Regions from separate parts of the Pseudoalteromonas sp. P80D2 genome, predicted to be linked through region 1. Evidence: predicted binding sites of a transcription regulator. Region 1 holds the regulator's gene; the other holds the start of a gene.
What was found. The regulator LexA, encoded in region 1, represses DNA repair genes until DNA is damaged. The targets are predictions, from matches to a motif close to TACTGTATNNNNATACAGTA.
Positions count from the first base shown of each region.

Region 2: ruvC (crossover junction endodeoxyribonuclease RuvC) is a predicted target of LexA. The motif match lies at 6,979-6,998, and genes of this name have one in related genera.

Region 1 is NZ_JAZDAR010000037.1:89,786-101,829, forward strand. Features, by position in the region: gene ctaD (cytochrome c oxidase subunit I) at 1-1,207, opposite strand, end outside; gene coxB (cytochrome c oxidase subunit II) at 1,207-2,349, opposite strand; gene lexA (transcriptional repressor LexA) at 2,787-3,404, opposite strand; gene VRK28_RS10705 (PaaI family thioesterase) at 3,566-4,003, shown strand; gene VRK28_RS10710 (hypothetical protein) at 4,011-4,391, opposite strand; gene VRK28_RS10715 (hypothetical protein) at 4,550-5,275, shown strand; gene VRK28_RS10720 (VOC family protein) at 5,250-5,603, opposite strand; gene VRK28_RS10725 (endonuclease) at 5,720-6,373, shown strand; gene VRK28_RS10730 (S41 family peptidase) at 6,473-8,095, shown strand; gene VRK28_RS10735 (hypothetical protein) at 8,088-8,462, shown strand; gene hmpA (NO-inducible flavohemoprotein) at 8,495-9,658, opposite strand; gene VRK28_RS10745 (NnrS family protein) at 9,679-10,911, opposite strand; gene norR (nitric oxide reductase transcriptional regulator NorR) at 11,068-12,044, shown strand, end outside.
Region 2 is NZ_JAZDAR010000017.1:85,505-97,548, forward strand. Features, by position in the region: gene pal (peptidoglycan-associated lipoprotein Pal) at 1-287, opposite strand, end outside; gene tolB (Tol-Pal system beta propeller repeat protein TolB) at 322-1,680, opposite strand; gene tolA (cell envelope integrity protein TolA) at 1,690-2,628, opposite strand; gene tolR (protein TolR) at 2,630-3,064, opposite strand; gene tolQ (protein TolQ) at 3,051-3,755, opposite strand; gene ruvB (Holliday junction branch migration DNA helicase RuvB) at 4,770-5,774, opposite strand; gene ruvA (Holliday junction branch migration protein RuvA) at 5,782-6,402, opposite strand; gene ruvC (crossover junction endodeoxyribonuclease RuvC) at 6,404-6,928, opposite strand; gene VRK28_RS01445 (ABC transporter permease) at 7,067-9,568, opposite strand; gene VRK28_RS01450 (ABC transporter ATP-binding protein) at 9,558-10,277, opposite strand; gene VRK28_RS01455 (arylesterase) at 10,278-10,895, shown strand; tRNA gene VRK28_RS01460 (tRNA-Pro) at 11,001-11,077, shown strand; gene VRK28_RS01465 (ABC1 kinase family protein) at 11,106-12,044, opposite strand, start outside.

The DNA.
Region 1 (12,044 bases):
CCCCCGTCACAAGCACATAATGGAAGTGAGCCACCACAAAATAGGTATCGTGATACTGAAAATCTGCTGGTGTAATCGCAAGCATCAAGCCAGAGAAACCACCTAAGGTGAATAACACAATAAAGGCGATGGCAAACATCATCGGAATTTCGAAGCTAATCGAACCTCGCCACATGGTGGCCACCCAATTAAACACTTTAACGCCCGTTGGCACTGAGATCAGCATGGTGGCGTACATGAAGAACAACTCGCCAGCCACAGGCATCCCAGTGGTAAACATATGATGTGCCCAAACGATAAAACTTAGCAGCGCAATCGATGAAGTTGCATACACCATAGACGCATAGCCAAATAGCTTTTTGCGCGAGAAGGTAGGTACGATAGTCGATATAATGCCAAAGGCCGGCAAAATCATGATGTACACTTCAGGGTGACCGAAGAACCAGAAAATGTGCTGGAACATCACAGGGTCGCCCCCACCGGCTGCATCAAAAAAGCTGGTTGCAAAGTATTTATCGGTCAACACCATAGTGACCGCCCCTGCTAGAACTGGCATAACAGCAATTAACAAGAATGCAGTGATTAACCATGTCCAAACAAATAGCGGCAGCTTCATCCACGTCATACCTGGCGCTCTTAGGTTGACGATAGTCACGATAACGTTAATCGCCCCCATAATTGAGCTGATACCCATGATATGTACGGCAAACACAAAAAGTGCAGTGTTATCGTTGCTGTAAGTTGTTGATAGTGGTGCGTAGAAAGTCCAACCAAACGCAGGACCACCACCAGGCATAAGTAACGAAGCCAATAGGATTAAAAATGCAAATGGCAAAATCCAAAAGCTCCAGTTATTCATACGTGGTAAGGCCATATCTGGTGCGCCTATCATCATAGGTACCATCCAGTTTGCAAGCCCAGTAAATGCAGGCATAACAGCACCAAACACCATGATCAAACCATGTACGGTAGTCATTTGGTTGAAAAAGTGCGGGTCGACTAACTGTAATCCAGGCTGAAACAGTTCAGCGCGGATCACCATTGCCATCGCTCCACCAATTAAAAACATGGTGAGTGAAAAAATCAGGTATAAACTACCAATGTCTTTATGGTTGGTAGTGTATAGCCAGCGCTTAAAACCTTTAGCTGGATGATGATGGTCGTGATGCGCATGCCCTGTTGCTTGCTCGTTAATAACATTACTCATTAGTTCGCCTCCGCTGCTGCATCAATCGCGGCTTGAATTTGACTCGGTTGGATAACATCGCCGGTATCATTACCCCACGCGTTTCGCTTATAAGTAATAACCGCAGCAAGTTGCTTAATTGAAAGCTGTTTATCAAACGCTTGCATTGCTGTGCCAGGCTTACCGTGTAACACGATATCTATGTGATCTTTTACATCACCTAATACAATCGGGCTGCCTTTAAGCGCTGGAAAAACGCCCGGTAAGCCCATACCAGTAGGTTGGTGACATGCAGCACAGCTTGCCATATACACTTGCTCACCTAAGACCATAAGCTCTTCTTTAGGTAATGTTTGATCAAGCAAAGCAGCATCTGCTGCAGCCGCATTGGCTTTTTCTTGCTTGGCATCTGCAAGCCAATTAGCAAACTCATCTTCAGGTAAGGCTTTCACCACAACAGGCATAAAGCCATGATCTTTACCGCATAACTCAGCACATTGGCCACGGTAAACACCTGGCTCGTTAATACGTGTCCACGCTTCATTGATAAACCCAGGATTTGCGTCCTTTTTAACCGCAAAATCAGGCACCCACCATGAATGAATTACATCGTCTGAGGTCATTAAAAAGCGCACTTTCTTATTGATAGGAAGTACTAGCGGTTTATCTACTTCAAGCAAATAATGCTCAGTTTTCTCTGCTTGGTTGTCTATTTGATCTTTAGGAGTAGATAGAATCGAGTAATAAGCAATGTCTTCACCCATGTACTCGTAATGCCACTTCCATTGTGAGCCAGTCACTTTAATGGTGATATCGGCTTTAGAGGCATCTTCCATGGCAATTAAGGTTTTTGTGGCAGGCACAGCCATGGCGATTAAGATGACAAATGGAATAGCAGTCCAAAGTATTTCAACTTTTGTACTTTCATGAAATTGGGCAGGCTTGGCCCCTTTGGATTTACGGTGGTGTATTAAAGCCCAAAACATCACCGCAAATACGATGATGCCGATTACACAGCAGATAATAAATATCGTCATGTGTAACTCATAAACATTATTACTTATATCGGTCACCCCTTTACGCATATTGTATTGGCTATTTGCCAATGCAAGCTCAGGAAGTGCAAACAATATAAGCCACAAGGCGTAACGCAGTTTACCCATGTGACGGCTCCTTTAGATGCTATTGCAAGACGCAAAGCGAAAAGGCGATACAACAAGGTGCCCATTCGTTTTTCTTATTGTTCAGAGCGACTACGTATCATTTTGACCCACTTATGATACCGACCCCATGACTAACACCTCGCACATTTTTGTGTCTTTTTATTAATTAGGTGTTAATACAGTGTATTAACCAATTAGTTAAAAAATGACCAATAAGCAAGTTTTAATGATAATAAATGTTTATTTTGGTGCAGAAATAACAACTATAATCAGCGCTTTATTTAATGTTTAGGAGTAAGAACGAAATGTAAAAAGAGAGGAAAACTGCGCTATATAAGGCTTTAAATGAAGAGTAAGGATTCACAAATCCTAATTAAGTAGTAAAATTTCAGTGGCGCACCAAATTGAGTCAATTTAATGCACCAAATTGGGAACGTTTACATCCAGTCAGCGTTACGAATAACACCTACCGCTAACCCCTCGATGTTGAACGACTCATGCTCAAGGTCAACCTCAATAGGCGAAAACTCTTCGTTCTCAGCGTGTAAAAGTACTTTGCGACCCGCTTTTTCTAGACGCTTAACTGTTACATCTTCATCGACTCGAGCTACAACTACTTGCCCGTTTTCAGCAACTTGTGTTCTGTGTACTGCAAGCAAATCGCCATCCATAATACCAATGTCTTTCATACTCATACCATTTACACGCAGTAAGAAATCGGCAGCAGGTTTAAATAATGAAGGATCAACTTGGCAGTGACTTTCAACATGCTCTTGCGCCAAAATAGGTTCACCAGCTGCAACACGGCCAATTAAAGGTAAGCCTAGTTGCTCTGGCTCATCTTCTTCAATTAACTGAATACCGCGACTCGCCCCTGGCTTCATTTTGATCATGCCTTTTTTTGCCAGTGCTTTTAGGTGTTCTTCAGCAGCGTTGGCACTTTTAAAACCCAATGTTTGAGCTATTTCAGCACGCGTAGGTGGCATGCCTGTATCTTTAATAAAGACTTTAATTAGTTCTAAAATTTGCGATTGGCGTTTAGTTAATGGGCGCATACAACTGGTTTTCCATACAGTACATTTAACTGTGAGTATATACAGTTATTTGAAAATCGCAAATTTAAATTAACTCCATCATATTGCTACAAAACTAACATTGAACCACACCGAAAGATGCCATAAGGTATTATCTTTAATTAGCAGGCTAAGGAAACACAATGAGTATTTGGCACCAACCAATCACGTTAGAGCTTTGCAAAGAGCTGGAACAAGGGATTACCGGTCAAGGCACTTTAATGAAAACTATGGGCATTGAGGTAACTGAAATTGGCGATGATTATTTAATGGCAACCATGCCTGCTATTCCTGAGCATCATAACCCTATGGGCATGGTCCATGGCGGAGCAAACATTGTATTAGCAGAGACAGTGGCAAGCTATGCAGCCAATTTCGTGGTTGATTTCAATAAGTTTTATGCTGTTGGCCAAGAAATTAATGCCAACCACATGAAAGCGTCACGCAAAGGAACGTTAACAGCAACTGCGAGGCCGCTGCATTTAGGTAAGCGAACTTCTGTTTGGGATATTAAAATTACCAATGCCGCAGGAGAGCTTTGCTGCGTATCAAGAATGACCGCAGCTGTTGTAGAGCGATAAATTCTGGCTATTTTTCGACAGGATAAATAGTAATTTCAATCCCTGCGCCAATTGCAGAGATACGTAACAAGGTATCGGCATGCAGGGGTTGGTTAAAGCATTTAGGCGAATTACCTGATTCAAAGCCTATATCAAATGTACGCTTTGAGCACGATAACCACTGTTTTAATGCATTGCGCGAGCAAGACTCAATAAGCTCGCAAAGCTGGTTAATTGCTTTATCTGGAGAGCTGATATCTGCGGTTGCTTCAATACGTGCTAGTTGGCGGTATTCATCTTGGTCATAATGTAAAACCATGGCGTTTTTCTTCAAATCAGCAACAAGCGCACTTATATCGTGCTTTGACTCAAGCTCCAGATCTACATTTAAAAATTGAATTTCCGACATACTCTCGTTTTTACCCTCTATTTATATCGACTGAAACTTTAACTCAGTTTTGTATATATACCAAATCTAGAATACAGTTAATGCGACATTATGCCGCATTGGCAATCTAGCTAAACAACCTAAAATAGCGCCCACATAACAATAATAACGGGGTAATAATGAATAAACGCCTGTTTAAGTATGCTCGTAAAGGGCATAAATGGCTTGGCTACTTACTTGCTTTGCAGATCTTTTTTTGGCTCTTAGGTGGGCTGGTAATGAGCTCATTACCACTTGAAAAAGTGCATGGTAAGCATCTGGCTAATCGCAGTTTAAGTAGCCCATTTTTATTGTCGGACTACCCTGCTTCAATTGATAAAATAACAGCGCAATTCGAGCAAATCGAGGGTATTAAATATAGCCATTTTTTAAATACCCCGATTATAGAAGTTACATCCTTTAGCGGTACGTTTATTTTTGATGGCAGAACAGGTGCTAAAATGCCTGCACCGAGTAAAGCGCAAATCATTGAAAATGCCCAAGCTCACCTGCTTATTGACGCAAAAATAACGCAAGCGCAGTTATTAACAAAAGGGCCTAGAGAAGTCGGTCACAAAGCCAATGTTTGGCAAATTAGCTTCGATGATTGGTTAACAACAACCTTATATTTAGATAGCCAAACCGGTAAAGTTATAACTGTGCGCAGCACCCTGTGGCGCATTTTCGACTTTTTCTGGATGCTACACATTATGGATTATGATGAGCGTGAGAACTTTAACAATCCACTACTCATCAGCTTCTCAGCCACCAGCGTACTATTTTGTATTACAGGAGTTCTCTTGTTACTACAAAACGTTCGAATTAAACGTAAAAAGCCAGCTACACGTGTTGGTCAATCAAAATAGGATTGCCATCTGGGTCGGTGATAATAAAACTCGCGTCACCGGCCTTTTGTATTTCTAATCCTTGTTGCTGAAATTGTGCAGCTAATTGCTCAAAGGTTGCAAATTCATCCAAAGCTTCAGCATTTTGATCCCACCCAGGGTTAAAGGTCAGCATGGTTTTATCAAACATACCTTGAAACAAACCTATCAAATGTTCACCGTTTTTCATTATTAGCCAATGCTGTTCTATCTCCCCAGCAAACTCTTTGAAACCTAGCTTTTCATAAAACTGCTTTGAAGCACGAATATCTTTTACATTTAGACTTACAGAAAAAGCACCTAATAACATGGTTGTAATTCCTTTAATAAAAACGGCCTAACAACTATAGCTGAGTTGAAAAACTTTTCCTTTTTAGAATAGTCGCTCTAGAATAGCTGTTCCTGTAGTTCACTGATGTGATGGATATGCGTTTATTTCTATACTTAGCCCTTTGTTTTATTTTCACTTTTCCTATATCCGCTAAAGAATTTTCGAGCTTTTACAGTGCCAAAAAGCATTTAATTAAGAACCTACCAAGCAATAGTAAAAGCTTATATTGTGGTTGCGATATCAAGCGCCAAGGTAAAAAACTTGTGCCAGACCCTGATGCGTGTGGTTATATTCCTAGAAACTCTGTCACCCGTTCAGGAAAAGAGAATGCTCGCGCAAAAAGAATAGAGTGGGAGCACATTGTGCCTGCCTGGGAGTTCGGTCATCAATTACAATGCTGGCAGGATGGCGGTCGCAAAAACTGTAAAAAGGTCAGTGAAAAGTTTCGTCAAATGGAAGCTGACATTAATAACCTTGCCCCCGCAATTGGTGAGATAAATGCAGACCGTTCAAACTTTCGCTACGGCATGGTCTCAACATCAAGTGCAAGTTACGGAGCATGTCCCGTAAAAATCGATTTTAAGCAACGCGTATTTGAGCCGCCCATTTATGCAAGAAAGCAAATAGCCGATACCTATTTTTATATGCAAAAAACCTATGGTTTAAAAATATCTGATAAACAACGTAAATTATTTGAATCGTGGCAAAAGCTTGAAATAGCTGAAATTAGCAATCGCAAATCTTTATAACTAGCAGCACATTCGTTTACATTTTAGACACTATAATTTATTGCTTTCAGATTAAGTAATTGTTAGTTTTTAAACAATTTATATAAGAAAGGAAGCACCATGTTTAAAAATAACAAACTCGCTTTAGCTGTCTTCTTAGCGGCTTCAGGCATGTCTTTATCTGGCTGCGGCGGTGGTGGCTCATCGAGCAATACCGATACCACGAATCCACCACCAACAACTTCTGAACCCACTTGGACGGCTGGTGTCTTTGAGCCATCAAGCGAATTTAAAGATCAATGCGCTGTACCGCGAACAGGCAATGATCCATATAACGATAATCAACCTTACCCAGATACAGCAGGCTCTGAGTTTACTGAGAAGATGTGGCTACGTTCATGGAGTGACGAAACCTATCTTTGGTACGATGAAATAGAAGACAATGACCCAGATAACTTCAGCTCTGTCGCCGCTTATTTTGAGCAATTAAAAACCTTCGAAAAAACAGACTCTGGTGCTTATAAAGATCAATTCCATTTCAGCAGGCCAACAGAAGAGTATTTTCAAGAGTCGCAATCAGGTGTGGTTTCTGGCTATGGTATCAATTGGGCATTTATAAGTAATGTTCCGCCACGAGAGTTACGTGTTGCCTATTTAGAGAGTGGCTCACCAGCTGCAAATGCAGGCTTACAACGCGGTGATACTATTTTAATGGTCGACGACGTCAGCATTGACACTAATACCCAACAAGGCGTAGATATTCTAAATGAAGCGCTATTTGGGCCGACAGCTGGCGACTCGCACAATTTTGTTGTACGCAGTAATGATGGCACCGAAAAATCGTTTACTCTAGTCGCAGGTAATATAACCCAAACACCTGTACAAAATGTCGATACTATTACCACAGGAGATGGCACTAAAGTTGGCTACATGCAGTTTAACAGCCATATAAGTATTGCTCAGCCTGAGCTGATAAGTGCTGTGAATAAGTTCAAAACCGACAATATCGACGAGCTTGTGATCGACCTTAGATACAATGGCGGTGGTTTATTAGCGCTTTCTTCGCAACTTGCCTATATGATTGCAGGTCCAGCTAATACGAGTGACTATTTTTACTATCAAGTCATTGAAAATGACAAGCAGCCCGAGAGCGACCCATACCCGTTTATTGATATTGAAGTCGATTATTCTACTTTCGAGGGAACAGGTAACACTCTCCCTGACTTAAATTTATCGAAAGTCTATGTACTCAGCACTGATAATACGTGTTCAGCATCAGAAGCACTTATCAATGGCTTAAAAGGCATAGATACTGAAGTTATTTTAATAGGTGGTAAAACCTGCGGTAAACCATATGGTTTTACCCCAACGCATAACTGTGCAACCACTTACTACACCATTCAGCTAACGGGTGTGAATTACAAGGGCTTTGGCGAATACTCTGACGGCTTAGTACCAACTCCTTCACCGCAATTCGATGCAGATGTAAAAGGCTGTGAACTCGATGACGACTTTAACCACCAGTTAGGTGATAGTGATGAAACACTTCTGAGTGCAGCGCTTTATCATATTGAGAATGATAGTTGCCCAGTGGTAACGCAAAGTGTCACAGCTAAGCAAGCGACAACCTCATCTTATGCTGCTGATGAAGCTGGTATTGCGCTAAAAGCTAATACTACACTTTACAAAAATAATATGGATTTAACCCGTCCGCTACCAGCTAAGGAAGGTGATAATGAATAAAGCACTGTTCTTAACCTGCACCTTACTGGCAAGCATAGCAGGCTGTAAAAGTACTCAAGCAGAGCAACCGCAAGATGCAACGCTTGTTCGGGTAAACCCGGGAGTGATTACTGATATACAGCAGGCTATTCAGTCTGCTAAAGGCGGTGCACTGGTCACCTTAGCCGATGATGTATTTACTAAAAGCGCAGAGTTACTGATTGACCACGGCACCAACAAAGGGCCTGATGGCCTGCCAATTATGGGTGCCCATTCAATTCCTTCTGAGAAGTTTGTGTTGCAAAAAGCAGGTGAGCAATGCCTGCTTTACTACCCCAAAAAAGAACTCCGTATTCCACTTCCCAATGTAGAGTGCGAAGTTAACTAACAAAAGGCGCAGCTTAGGCTGCGCCTTTTACATCATAGGCTTTGGTGAGGGCCAAACACCTCATAATGAATGCGTTCACTTGCAACCCCAATACCTAGTAGTTGCTCTTTTATCATTGCCATAAAGGCGATTGGGCCACACAGGTAAAAGTCACCTTTGCTTATTGGTAAGCTTTCAGCGATGTGGTTTACATCCATTAAGCCCGCAAAATCGCTCCCCTTGCCATCTTTAAACCAGGTAACACAATGTAATGAAGCGTGCGCTTGCTGTTGCTTAAATAAGTACTCTTTAAAGGCAAACTGCGTCTCACTGTCGCAAGCATGAAGGTAATGAATTGGCTGATTAGGTTGATTACTTAATAGTGTTTCGAGCATCGCCATCATCGGGGTTTGACCAACTCCCGCTGAAATCAATACAACAGGCGAGTCAATTTCGCGAAGCACAAAGTCGCCTGCAGGTGGGTAAATTTTTACCTCATCCCCCTCAGTTAAGCTATGTAGGTAGTTAGATACCAAGCCTTCTTTTTTCACGCTAATTCGGTAATTACGGCCATTACTTTGCTGCGATAAAGAGTATTGCCTCACTTGCGTTAAATCACTGTTTGCAGGCGTTACTTTAATCCCTAAATATTGGCCTGGTAAATACGCCACAACAGGCTTTGCATCGGCAGGCGTTAATGTGAAACTACAAATTTGCGATGACTCCATACGTTTTTCTGTAATAGTGAAAGCACGGGTACCAAACCATCCTCCCGGCGCCTTTTTGGTTTTTTGATATAGCGACATCTCCTCATTAATACATACATCAGCTAATAACGAATAGGCTTCACGCCATGCATACTCAACCTCAGGGGTAAATTGTTCTGGCAATAACTCTTTTAAAGTCGCAATCAAATGTCCACCAACAATAGGATAATGCTCTGGCAAAATATGGTAACTGGTGTGTTTATGATTAATGCGCGCAAGCGCATCTTTTAACACTGCCAAGTTATCAATATTTGCCGCGTAGGCAGCTAAGGCATTAAACAGCGCAAATTGCTGAGAGCCCGATTGCTGATGTGTCATATTAAAAATATTTTTAAGCTCAGGGTTGTAGCTAAACATACGATCATAAAAATACTCAGTCACTTGAGGGCCTGCTTGTGCAAGCAACGGCAAAGTACTTTTAACAATCTGGATCGTTTTTTCAGATAACATAGTTTTTCCTATTGGAGAGATTAACCGCGGCGACCATCAACACGACGATTCACTAAGATGGGCGCACAATGAAATAAAAATAAGCTAAAGCCAGCAACCCACAGCAACGCACTTAGCTGCCATGCAAGGTGATGACCTAAATAAATGGGAAGTAACGAGCGTACAATGGCAGCTATCACAATGAGTACAAATGCCAAACTAATGTACGCAGGGGCTTGTAATGCGAGCCCTGTATGACCGTGAGAGACACGAACCATCATGGCGATGATCATCACACCTATGGTGCCAACAGTGATCAGATGAAGCGCGTCTTTGAATAAGATAATAGAGCTGAAATAACTCATCGCGATGAGTATTAAACCCACAGATAAAGCCCAATAAGCCACGTGTAATGACCATAGCAAAGGTACTTTTAGAATGCCTTTATGCCACCACAAAACACACCGAGCCCCATGTAAACAAGCAAGCCAAACAAAGATCCAGCCGGTACTCATTGCGCTAAAAAATAGCTGACTCATAAAGAACCAAGCAATGGCGAAAAATGAGCTAAATACGACTAATTTATCGAGCTTGGGGGTTCTAACTTGTTCACTTAGGTTAAGGCCGCGCGCGGTAAAAAATGGCACAACTCGCCCAGCCACAACACCAACTAGCAGTGTCATGATAAGTACAGCGGTATCAACAACCCCCAGTGCCAGCGACATTTTATTAAGTACAACTAAACTTAAAAAAATCACATTGAGCGCACAGAGCAAAGATGCGATGACAACAAATAAGTAGTTATGGCTGCTTTTCGCCTGTATCAGCATGTCAGCTAAGATAATAATTCCAGCTAGCCACCAAACGAGTTGTAGCGCACTAACAAGATAAAGGTTCAGCTGCTCGAACCCCGCAATCTCAATAAAAAAACTAAGCCTTGCAACAAGCCAAATCATGCTAAGCAAACAAAGCTTAATACCACTTACACTCGGCACACCTGTCCATGTTTGTGCGGCGGTTAGCAAAAAGCCCATGGCAACCACGCCTGCAAAGCCAAACAGCATTTCGTGAGCATGCCAAAGCGTTGCGGGCATTGTTAGGTGCCACTGTGCATAGCCCGTCAAGATTAAAAACCAGTAACTCATAGCAAATACAGCTAAGGCACCTGCCGCCAAGAAAAAAGGCCGAAATGCTAATGCCCATAACGGCCACTGGCTGAGTTGATAAAATTTGATCTTAGTTGGCATAGGTTCAGTTAAATTAATGACTTTCATTCGTGCTCTCAGCGTTTAATTTCCCCAGCTATTGCACAGTTCAAGCCAAAAATAGAAACCATTAAATATCAATGCATTAAATTTGAACACTTGATAAATAAGTCAAAATGACACACAATTAAAAACATCAATAAAACACATTCAGGTCAAATTGACATGATGCTCAAAAAATCCCTTCTTGATGTTGCACTTGCACTTACCAAAGCAAGCAGTGTTGATCATAATTTCAGTTATCTGTTGAGTTGCATTAATGATTGGCTTGAATGTGATGCAGTTGCCTTATTATTGAAACAAGGCGATGTGTTAAAGCCCGTAGCCCTTCATGGGTTGTCGGACGATACGTTAGGAAGACGCTTTAAAATAGCGGAGCATCCGCGCTTATTTGAAATATGCCGTGGCAGTGAACCGCTAAAATTTGCCAAAGATTGTGGCCTACCCGACCCCTACGATGGTTTATTACAAAGCCAGCATGGAGACTTTCCTGTTCATGCCTGCATGGGCGTGCCGCTGCTGAGTAGCAAAGATAACAACGAACTATTGGGTGTTTTGACCTTTGATAGTTTAGATGAACATGCCTTTGACGCTTTAGCAATGAACGAGCTCAATCAACTAAAACAGCTAGCTGCAGGCTATGTTGAGCATGCCCTAACCTTGCAGCATTTTATGCAGCACGCACAGCACAACCATCAAGTTGCGCAGCAGCTTAACCTTGAGGCACTAACACGAGAAGGTGTCGAAATTATTGGTAATAGCCAAGCAATGCAGACCCTTAAAAATGATATTCAGCTGGTGGCTGCCTCAGAATTTAGCGTATTGATACAAGGCGACACAGGCGTCGGTAAAGAACTCGTTGCGCGCAATATCCATTTAAACTCAAAACGCCGCGACATGCCGTTGATCCACTTAAACTGCGCATCGTTACCAGAGAACTTAGCAGAAAGTGAATTTTTTGGTCACAGTAAAGGCGCATTTACTGGGGCACATACTGCTCGCCAGGGTAAGTTTCAACTCGCCGATGGTGGTACCCTGTTTTTAGATGAAATTGGCGAGCTTCCGCTTGCTATGCAAAGTAAGCTATTGCGCGTATTACAAAGTGGTGAAGTACAAACGGTGGGGGAAGATCAGAGCCGTTA
Region 2 (12,044 bases), on a different contig from region 1:
TGTAATAATTCAGCATATTTGCTTTGGATTTTTGCGTTATCAAAACCAAAATAAATGATTTGCTCTTGACGTAACGCTTCGTATTTTTCACGAAGTGCTTCTTCAGCTTGTTGCTCTGGAGTAAGCGTTGCAACTTCAACAGTATCAGTGTTGTTTGATTGCTCAACCATACCTTGGTTAGATTGGTTTGCAGCACCTTCGTCAACACCTGAAGAAGAGCTACACGCCGCTAATGTCATCACTGGCACAGCAATTAGCAGGCCTTTTAAAGTTTTATTAAGTTGCATTTAATTGATTCCTATATTGAGTAAACCAGTAAAATTACTGTAAATAAGGCGACCAAGCTGGTGCCTTTACTTGTCCGTTTAGCACAGGTAAGCGTGCTTTAAAGCGACCGTCCATAGAAACTAACGCCAACACCTGTTTATTATTATGAAGCGTGCTGTAGATAATCATCGAGCCGTTTGGAGCGATACTCGGTGATTCATCTAAGCGAGTTCTAGTTAATACTTGGAACGCGCCTGTAGCTAGCTCTTTCTTAGCAAGATGGTATTGACCGTTGGTACGGTTCACCATCACTAATTCTTTTCCGTCTGGAGAAACCGAACCTGCTAGGTTCATATCTCCGTCAAACGTCATGCGTTTTGACCTACCAGTTTGCAAATTTAACTTATAAATCTGGGCATTACCACCCCTTTCAGACGTAAACACAATATCTTGCCCATTAGGGAACCAAGATGGTTCAGTATCTATACTACGGTGGTTTGTAAGACGTCTTTCTTTACGAGTTGCAAGGTCTAAAACATATACTTCTGTTGCACCATTTCTGTCTTTAGAAAGCACTAATAATAACTTTTTACCATCAGGCGAGAACTGCGGTGCACCATTAATACCAGGGTGGCTTGTGATCAGCTCACGTTTACCTGTGTATAAATCTTGAATGTAAATTTGGCTTTGACGATTCTCAAATGTTACGTACGCAAGCTTAGTACCATCAGGTGACCACGCTGGTGACATTAATGGCTCTTTAGAGCGAAGTAACACTTGCTCATTAAAACCATCGTAATCAGCAACTACAAGCTGGTATGGCTTAGGTTCTTCTTCGCGAACAATCACATAAGCAATCTTCGTTAAGAATGCACCTTTTTCACCCGTAAGCGCTTCGTAAACTACATCACTAATGCGGTGCGCGTAACGGCGAAAACCTGTTTCAGCAATTACGCTTTCACGTGCGTCTAAAATGTGATCTTGGCTTTTAACTAATTGGCCATTGCTCATCATTTGCGTTTCGCCACCGGTAATTTGACCACGAATAACATCAATAAGCTCATACTTAACTAAGTAACGGCCATTTGTTTGCTGCTCGACTTGGCCTACAAGAACCGCTTCAACGCCTTTATTAACCCAAGCGCCGTAATCAACGTCGGTGTCAGTAGCTGGAAGCTGCGGCATTGTGTTAACGTCAATTGGCTTAAACTTACCACTACGCATTAAGTCAGCTGCAATCACTGAGCTTAATTTTTCAGGGATAGTTCCTACACCATTGTACTGGAAAGGTACAATCGCAATTGGACGTGCACCGTCAATACCATCGGTGATCACAATTTCTAGTGCAGCACTGGCAATGCCATGAAAGCCCAGTAATACAATAAAACATGCTGTTTTTATCTGGTTAAACATATCATTCCTTTAAAATTGAGGCGCTATTGTTAAATTAATATTTTTAAGTTGCTCAAATACTTCACGGTCTGGTGATACTGGTAGTGTGTCTGCCATACGCACCGCGCGCATTGCAGCTTCACATACCAAGGTATCTCCGCCCAGTGATTTTACTTGAGTCACTAAGCCATTAAAACCAAGACGAATATTAAGACGACATTCTTTACCTTTCATCTTCTCATCTTTTAAGAAGTTTTGTTGAATGCGCGCCATAATTAACGCTTTATATTTTTCAACTTCGCCCACTACTTGTTGCTGGCGCACTTTATTACGTGCAGCCTGCTCAGCAGCTAATTGTTCTTGTAGCATTTGCTCTTGCAATGCTTGCTGGCGTTTACGCTCTGCTTCAGCTTCTTTGCGTTTACGTTCAGCTTCAGCTTCGGCAGCTTTACGCTTACGCTCTTCTTCCGCTTTCTTTAACGCTTCTTCTTCAGCTTTACGTTTTTCAGCTGCAGCTTTCGCTGCGGCTTCAGCTTCTTGCTTTTGCTTTTCAGCCTGTTGCGCTTTAGCTCGTTCTTTCTCTTGAATTTCACGTGCTTTCTTCGCTTGTGCTTCTGCTTCTGCTTTTTCCTTCTCTTTCGCGCGGCGTTGCTGCTCTAGCTTTTTAAGGCGTCTGTCTTCAGCTTCACGTTGCTTACGCGCATCATTTGCACGGCGCTCAAGGTCACGAATACGTTTTGCTTCGGCTCGTTTTTTTGCTTCTTCTTGCTTTTTAAGCTCGGCAATTTTCTGCTCAACCTTTTGCTGATCAACCGTTACTGCGGCAACGGCTTTTTCTGGCTCTGGTAAAGCAGGGTTCAGCGTTACTTCCATCACCTTAGGCGCTGGCATATGAAAATTAGCTGTTGCTACTAATAAACCTGCTATTGCAAGGTGCAAAAGAATCGATTTTACTACTGATGCACCCATACTAGCCTTTCGTCCCCTCGAATGATTCGGTCATAAGACCCACTGAAGGCACACCAGCATTTTTCAAAAAGTCCATAAGCAGCAGCACTTCTTGATAAGAAACACGGCCAGAACCTTTAATCATCACAGGTGTATCTGGATTTTTTTGCAGTTGAAGTTTAATTACCGCCGCAACATCCAGCGCTTCCATTGGTGCTTCTGGGTCAGTACCAATACTTACATAGTACTTACCTTCAGCATCAATTGACGCAATGATAGGTGGCGTATCTTTGGTATCAACTAAATCCGATTCTTCCATTTTCGGCAAGTCCACTTTTACGCCATGGGTAATAAGTGGCGCAGTTGCCATAAATATAATTAGTAGTACCAACATTACATCAATGTAAGGTACTACGTTTATTTCACCTACAGGGCGACGTTTCTTACGCTGATACATTCGCTTTAGCCTCTATTTGCGCAGCTGCTTGGCGGTGTAAAATATTGGCGAATTCTTCCATGAAGTTAATGTAATTACCTTCAAGCTTTTCTACTTTATTAGCAAAACGGTTGTAAGCAATTACAGCAGGGATTGCAGCAAATAAGCCCATTGCAGTTGCAATCAACGCTTCGGCGATACCTGGCGCTACCATTTGTAGCGTTGCTTGTTTAACTTCACCTAACGCGATGAATGCGTTCATGATACCCCATACCGTACCAAACAGACCGATGTAAGGACTAATTGAACCCACTGTTGCTAAAAACGATAAACTAGACTCAAGCTTTTCAACTTCGCGCGATAGCGCAACACGCATTGAACGATGTGTGCCTTCCATTACGATGCCTGCACTTTGAAATGTATTTTTCTTATGACGTGCAAACTCTTTAAATCCTGCAACGAATAATGCTTCAACACCTGATGCACCACCAGGACGAGCAGATACTTCGTTATATAATTTACTTAAATCAATACCTGACCAAAACTTTTGCTCAAAACGCTTAGCGCCATTAAGTGCATCAGAAATCGCTTTTTTACGTTGAAAAATAATTGCCCATGACATTACCGACATACCGACTAATGCCAACATTACTAGCTGGACAAGTACACTGGCTTCTAGAATAAGATCTAAAAAGTTAAGCCCTGATCCCACGTTAAACTCCTAAAATAGATTTCTATGTAATTTGTTATATTTTTTACACTTGCATTTATTGACCACAATCATGGCCAAAAGTTACATCTAGTGTATCTAGTCAGTTATAAACTGACAACGCTCTTGCTGTGAATTAGCGGCAAATAACGGTAAAAAGCAATTTGCTTAGTTATTTTTTAGCCATATTAGGTTTTATCAACACATTTACGCATATTTTCACCTTAATAATAAGTCACTAGAATAGCTCTCAAAAGCAACCAAAACAGCCAAAAACACGACGTTTATTCATAAATTACGCATAAACACCCAAAAGCACTTTTGCAAATCTACTACAGAATACTTAAACTAATCCTGAATAAAGATCACAAAATTTATAAAAACCCTTTTATTCAGAAGGTTAAAAACAAAATAGTTACAAAGTGAACAAAAAGAAAACAATTCAATTTTTAGCTCACATTAGTTTTTTTTATCTGAAAATAAAATTTTTCTAGTTTGAAGAAAAATCCATCATTGCGTATTATTTACCTATACCGAGCTAGCAACCTCATGAAAGTTTCTTTCATCAAGCTCCGTTTTTAGCAATATGAAGTTTCGTATTGCTCTAGGTTTACTTAAATCGGGATAAAACCTTATTCAAGTAGACCGTAGTTCCCTGGATTACTTCCTTCAACTTGTTGTTTGCCCGCATCCTTATGCGGGCTTTTTTTTGCCTACACAAACGCCAATGAGAATACCTACCGATAACTTAACAGCATGTGAATTACAGATGTTAAAATGAGACAACAACCCACTGGTTAGTGGTTAGTGGTTAGTGGTTAGTGGTTAGTGGTTAGTGGTTAGTGGTTAGTGGTTAGAACAAAGTAAAACTAATATCATCTATAGCAAGCTTTTTGTTTAATTACACAAATAAAACCACCCTCTCGGTCAACTGAAATCTAACTTCTGAAGTCTAACTACTAAAAAACCTAACTTCTAATGTCTAACTACAAAAAACCCCGCTTCGCGGGGTTTTAGTTATTTCTCTGGCGTTAGCCCAAAGTGTAAATAAGCAATGTCTGAAACAAGTCGTCCGCGGGGGGTACGCTGAATAAAGCCTTGTTGAATTAAAAACGGCTCTATGACATCTTCAATGGTTTCTTTTTCTTCGCCAATTGCAGCCGCTAGGTTATCAAGGCCAACGGGGCCGCCCATAAATTTTTCGATAATAGCTAGCAAGTATTTTCTATCCATGTAGTCAAAACCGCTTTTATCGACATCAATCATATCGAGGGCTTGCTCTGCAACTGTGGCGTTCACTTTACCGTCTGATTTCACTTGGGTGTAATCACGAACGCGGCGTAATAAACGGTTTGCTATGCGCGGTGTACCGCGTGAACGCTTGGCGATTTCGGTTGCACCTTCATCACACATGGTTAAGTCTAAAAAGCTTGCTGAGCGGGCAACAATTTTTGATAAGTCTTCAACCGAATAAAATTCTAATCGCTGAACAATACCAAAACGGTCTCTAAGTGGTGAGGTGAGTGAGCCAGCACGAGTTGTTGCACCAATTAAAGTAAATGGCGGCAAATCAAGCTTTATTGAGCGTGCTGCAGGGCCTTCACCTATCATTATATCCAGCTGATAATCTTCCATTGCGGGATACAAAATCTCTTCGACTTGCGGGCTCAAGCGATGAATTTCGTCAATAAACAGTACGTCGCCTTCTTCAAGGTTCGTTAAAAGTGCGGCTAAATCGCCTGCTTTTTCGAGTACTGGCCCTGATGTTGTTTTAATATTAACGTTAAGCTCGTTAGCTACAATATTTGCAAGTGTGGTTTTACCAAGACCCGGTGGACCAAATATTAATAAGTGATCCAGCGCTTCACAACGATGGCGAGCTGCCTCGATAAAAATTTCCATTTGTTGCTTAACATGCGGCTGGCCTGTGTAATCGGTTAACAGCTTTGGTCGTATGGCACGGTCAACACTGTCTTCGTTACTTTGTTCACTCGCATCTATTAAGCGATCTGCTTCAATCATGGTTTACTCACAACATTGATTTTAGAGCTTCTTTAATTAGAACCTCGGTCGTCATATCTGGTTTGTTCACTGTTTTAACCGCCTTTTGTGCTTGCGGTAGCTTATAGCCTAATGCCACTAGTGCTGATACAGCGTCATCAGCAGCATTATTTGCCACTAGGGTATCATCACTTGATGGCTCAATGACGGCATTATCGCTAAATGGTGTAAATAAGTCATTACCCCAATCTTTGAGTCTGTCTTTCATTTCGAGCACTAAACGCTCAGCCGTTTTTTTACCAACACCCGGCAATTTTACCAGTGTGGTCGCATCTTCATTATTAACACAACTTACAAATTGCTGCGCCGACATACCCGATAAAATAGCTAGACCAAGTTTTGGCCCTACACCATTGGCTTTTAAAAGCTCTCTAAATAAAGCGCGCTCGGTTTTGTTGTTAAAGCCAAATAATAGCTGGGCATCTTCACGTACCACAAAATGGGTATAAATAATCGCTTGCTCACCCACTGCCGGTAAATCATAAAAGCAAGTCATGGGCATTTGTACTTCGTAGCCTACACCACTTACTTCAATAAGAATTTCTGGCGGCTGTTTTTCTACTAGTAAGCCATTTAATCGACCAATCATATTACTTCCTTAATCTTCCTCTTACGGTTTTGCTTGCACTGCCCGCAAGTTTTATTAAATTTTGTTCTGAGTGTGCATGACAAATAGCAATTGCTAAGGCATCTGCGGCATCGGCTTGAGGGGTACCTGGCAGCTTTAAAATGTTTTTAACCATATGCTGTACTTGAGACTTATCGGCGCCGCCATTACCTACAACGGCCTGCTTAATTTGCCTAGCTGAATACTCATAAACTGGCAGCTCTGCCATTGAAGCGCCAACAATCGCTGCACCACGTGCTTGACCGAGTTTAAGCGCTGAGTCTGGGTTGTGTGCCATAAACACTTTTTCGATAGCAAAACTGTCTGGTGAGAATTGCTCTACCAATTGACTGATCCCTTGGTAAATCATTTTTAAGCGTACCGGAAAATCGTGATCGGCCAATTTAATGCAGCCACTACCTAAATAAGTGAACTTAGCACCTTGGTGAGCAATCACGCCGTACCCTGTTAATCGTGAACCAGGATCAATCCCTAAAATAATCGCCAACTAACTGATCCGTCTATTATCATTATTATCTGCGGTTAATAATGCCAGAGCACTGTATAAATTACCAGTAACCAATTGCAATTCATAAAAAATGCCCGCAATTGCGAGCATTTTATAGCCAACCTTTAAGTAAGACATTTACGCGAGCGAGCGTAATAAGCCTTGGGTATTTTTTCGCATTGTTCGCGCTATCATCAAATAGCCCAAACATGCCACAAATAAGCCTCCGACGGCTGGGCCAATCACCCAAATGTGGGGGTGGAACTTACCTGCTAAATCGAACATTTGTTTTTGTACTATTAACAGAGCGATGTCACTGACAATGGCAGCGACTAAACCAGCAGTAACGCCTAATAGTAAAAACTCATATAAGGTGGCATTTTTAATTAAGCGCCCTTTAGCACCTAAAGTTCGCAAAATAACAATCTCTTGCATTCGCTCGCCTAAACTTGCTTGCACTTGCGAAATAAGTACTAAAGCGCCACAGGCAACCACAATCGCTAGTACAAAGCCAATCGCTAACGATACTTGCTCTATGGTTGAACGAATTTGTTTAATAAAACTCTCAACATCTATCACGTTAACCGTGGGGTATTGACGCATTAGCTCATTAAACTCTCGTTTTTTCTCTGCTTTAACATTTACTGATGAAATATAAGTAGCAGGAAAACTCGCAAGCACATCAGGGCTCAAAATAATAAAGAAGTTAGGTTTAAGCGTGGTCCAATTAACCTTACGCACACTGGTAATTTTTGCATCGAATGATTGTGCACCAATTAAGAAGGTAAGCGTATCGCCAATTTTTACATCAAGGCGTTCAAGCATCGACTCTTCTACCGATGCCTCAGCTACTGAGTCTTCACTAAACCATGCACCGTCGATAAGCTCGTTTTGATTAGGCAAGTCTTTACGCCAAGTTAGATTTAACTCACGGCCAATACCAGAGCGGGCTTCTTCATCTTTCTTTTCGTTATCTTCTTGCGATACTTCGCGGGCAACCAACTCACCATTTACGGCGTTTACACGGCCACGCACAACCGGATAGAAATCAGACGTTGGCATATCGTTTTGCGCTAAGAAGCTAGTTATAGGCTCTAACTCTTGCTCAGTAATGTTCACTAAAAATGAATTAGGTGCATTTTCAGGAAGCTGAGACTGCCAATCCGAAATCATGTCGTTCTTAAGTACAATTAAAAACAGTAATAACTTGATAGCCAAAGCAAAGCTAATTAATTGTACTGCATTCACATTGGCACGCTTTTGAATTGACGCAATCGCCAATGACCAACTGTTACCAGGGCTTAAACCGAGCTTTCGGCCACCACCAAAAATAACCTTTGATAAGCCAAATAACACAGCTATTAAAAATGCCGTCGAAAGGAACAAAATTGCACTAATTTTGATGTTGTTACTAAATAACCACATCAGTAAAAACACAGTAAGCGCCGACATAGTAAGGTGCACTTTACTTACTAATAAACGGTCGCCTAAGTTACGGCGAAGTACACGTAGCGGCGGAATATCAAATAAATCGAGTAGCGGTTTAATTGAAAACATAACCGCACAAATCACACCCGTGCTAATCGCAATGATCCAAGGTTTTGCCGATGCACTTGGCAATGCTGAGCCCATGGTTTGTGCCAAATAATCAGTGGCAACCGCTTGTAAACCATAACCAATCAGTAAACCGACAATCACCGACATTGAACATACAAGGCTCAAATGTAATAAATAGATTTTACGGATCATAGCGCGGCTACCGCCAAGCGTTTTCATCATTGCAACTGGGTCGTACTGACGCTCACAATACCGTTTTGCCGATACCGCAATAGCAACAGCTGCTAAAATAATGCCAAGTAAACCAGCTAGCAATAAATAGCTTTCGGCACGATTTAAACTATTAGAAATAGGTGACTGGCGGTCTTTAACACCATACCAACGCTGGTTTTCTTTCATTTGTGGTTTTAACCACGCATAGAAGTTATCTAAGTTGTCTTTGTCGCCAGCATAAAGTTGGCGGTAAAACACCCGGCTGCCCGGCTGAATTACCTCTGTAACAGCAATGTCTGCTTCATTGATTAAGATTCGCTGGCTGCTTGAAAATACATTAAACGGTGCATCTGGCTCTTCGGCTACAACATGACTAGCCGTAAACGTAGCAGCGCCAAGCTCTACTTTATCCCCCACCTTAATATTCAGCGCATAAAACACAGATTCACTTAACCACACTTCACCACGACTTGGAATGTCGTTTGTTACTTGTGGTTGGCCAGTCAGGCTGGTTTTTACTTTTAGCTCGCCTTTTAATGGATAGGTATTTGATACCGCTTTAACCGAGCCAAGTTGCATTTCGTCACCGGCAAATAACATGGTATCGAAGTAAGTTATTTTAGCGGTGCGTAAGTTATCTTGGTTGGCTTTATCTAAAAACTCAGCAGGTAAAGCATGGTTACTTGCTAAAACGCGATCAGCGGCAATAAAGGCACTGCTTTTTTCTTCAATACTTTGACCAATTCGGTCGGTAACCATAGACAGTGTTAAAACAGTGAGAACAGCTAAGGCTATTGCTGCACTGATCACTGTTAATTCGCCACGCTTAAACTCACGTGAAAACAGTTTTAGTGCTAATTTAGCCCACATTCGCTTGCACTCCTTCGTTTTCTTTTACAGTTACTAGCTGCCCTGCTTCAATATGTAAAATTTGCTGACACTTTTGTGCAAGCTGCTCATCATGGGTTACTAAAATGAGTGTCGTGCCGTGCTCTTTATTTAGTTCAAATAATAAAGACTCAATTAACTTACCGTTTTTGCTATCTAGGTTCGCAGATGGTTCATCGGCGAATAAAATTTTCGGTGTGCCAATAAATGCTCGCGCAATTGCTACACGTTGCTGCTCACCACCAGATAATTGCGAGGGGTAATGACCAACACGATGGCTTAAGCCTACTTTTTCGAGTAGCTCAAGTGCTTGCTGCTTAGCGTCTTTGCTACCCGCAAGCTCAGCGGGAAGCATTACGTTTTCAAGGGCTGTTAAACTTTGTACAAGCATGAAAGACTGAAACACAAAACCTACTTTTTCAGCGCGAAGTGCTGCCCGTGCTTCTTCATCTAATTCGTGTAATGCGGCTCCATCTAAATGGATACTACCACCGGTAGATTGGTCAAGGCCTGCTAATAAACTTAATAAAGTAGACTTACCCGAACCTGAGGTGCCTACCACTGCAACTGAGTCGCCCGACTTGACATTAAAGCTGATGTCACTGAGGATGGTCAGGTCGCCCTCAACCGTGGTGACCGTTTTAGAAAGTCCTTTAACTTGAATGATGTTTAATTGAGAAAGCGCTGACATATGATGCATCCAATCCTACGTTTTATATTCGTTTTACTGTTAGTAATCAAACCACTTACGGCAGCAGCTGACAACACAATTTTAATTCTAGGTGACAGTTTAAGCGCCGCTTACGGACTTAAACAAGAGCAAGGCTGGGTTAAATTGTTACAAGATAAGTACGATGAAAAAGACCAATCTGTATACCTAGTAAACGCCAGTATTAGCGGTGAAACCACAGGCGGTGCCCTAAGACGACTCGACGCGTTACTGAGCGAATTTGAACCCACTCATGTACTCATTGAGCTAGGCGGAAACGATGGTTTACGAGGTTTCCCTATTAAACGCCTGCAAACTAACCTACGTGATTTAATAACAAAAAGCCAACAAATCGGGGCGAAAACCGCCGTAATGGAAGTGCAAATTCCACCTAACTATGGCCCGCGTTATACCAAACTTTTCACCGATAGCTTTAAAACCATTGCCGATGAAACAGATTCCGAGCTCATGCCCTTTTTCATGCTAAGTATTGCAGGCCGTCCAGAACTTATGCAAAACGATAACCTGCACCCTAATGCCGATGCTCAGCCATTAATACGCGACTTTATGTACAAAACGATCAACGATTGGCTAGATTAACCTCTAGCCCATTGATTTAATGTGGATTACCTGAACAATAAACAAGCAATCGAACAGCGGAGATATTGATTTTTATAAAAAAAGCCGTACTATGGCTTGCAATGTCGGCATATAGCGCAGCTTGGTAGCGCACTGTCATGGGGTGTCAGGGGTCGCAGGTTCAAATCCTGCTATGCCGACCATTTTTCTACCCCCCAAACTCCCGCTCTATTATTTATCCCTCTGTGCTTCAAACTCCTTAAAAATACTGTTCACATTCACTTTTGCGCCAAGCTTTGCAGCGATTAAAAAGAGGCCTGCTAGTTTTCTGTGAACGAACAAGGCATCTACCGGTGGTGCATGCCAATGCTCTGAGGCGGTGCTCATTTTAAGGCCGAGTTCTTTAATGCGTTTTGGTAAGTCACTATTTGCAAAGTCATACTCACCTTGATGGCGCAGTGGCTCGCAGGCGAGTAGAAATATATCGACGACATTATCTATATATTCTTGAGCAAGCCCTTGTTGAAAATAGCCAATTTGCTGTGCTGCTGTTGCAACGCCTGCTCTGTCGTTACTAATCGCGGAAGATAATAACTGTAAGTAACCATCACTAATATGCTGAGGTAGTTCGCGGGTGGCGCCAAAATCTAAAAGTACTAAGCGTTGATTGTCGATTTGATATTGATAATTGGCAAAGTTTGGATCTGTTTGAACTAGTTTAAAGCTAAATAATTCACGTAAAAATAGGCTGAGTAACTGTTCAACCGCTTTATTACGCAGCGCTTGCTCAGTGTTTACTAGTTCATCTAGCTCTTGTCCTTCAACAAAATTCATTACTAAAACTTGAGAAGAACTAAGCGAATCTACTACATTAGGAATAAGGTAATTGTCGTCACCTTTTAAACACTCGCTGTAGCGTTTTAAATAATTAGCTTCTAATTCGTAGTCAGCTTCGTTTATAAGCTGTTGTTTTGCTTCATCGATAAGAGGCTGTATTTCTACCTCTTTAGGTAATAAGCCACTGAGCTTAAGAAGGTAAGCTAAGTTATCAACATCACTGGCAATGCCTTTTGCAATACCTGGGTATTGCACTTTAACTGCTAACTTTTCGCCCGATTCTCTGTAAGCAATATGCACTTGCCCTATTGATGCCGCAGCAAATGGTCTGAG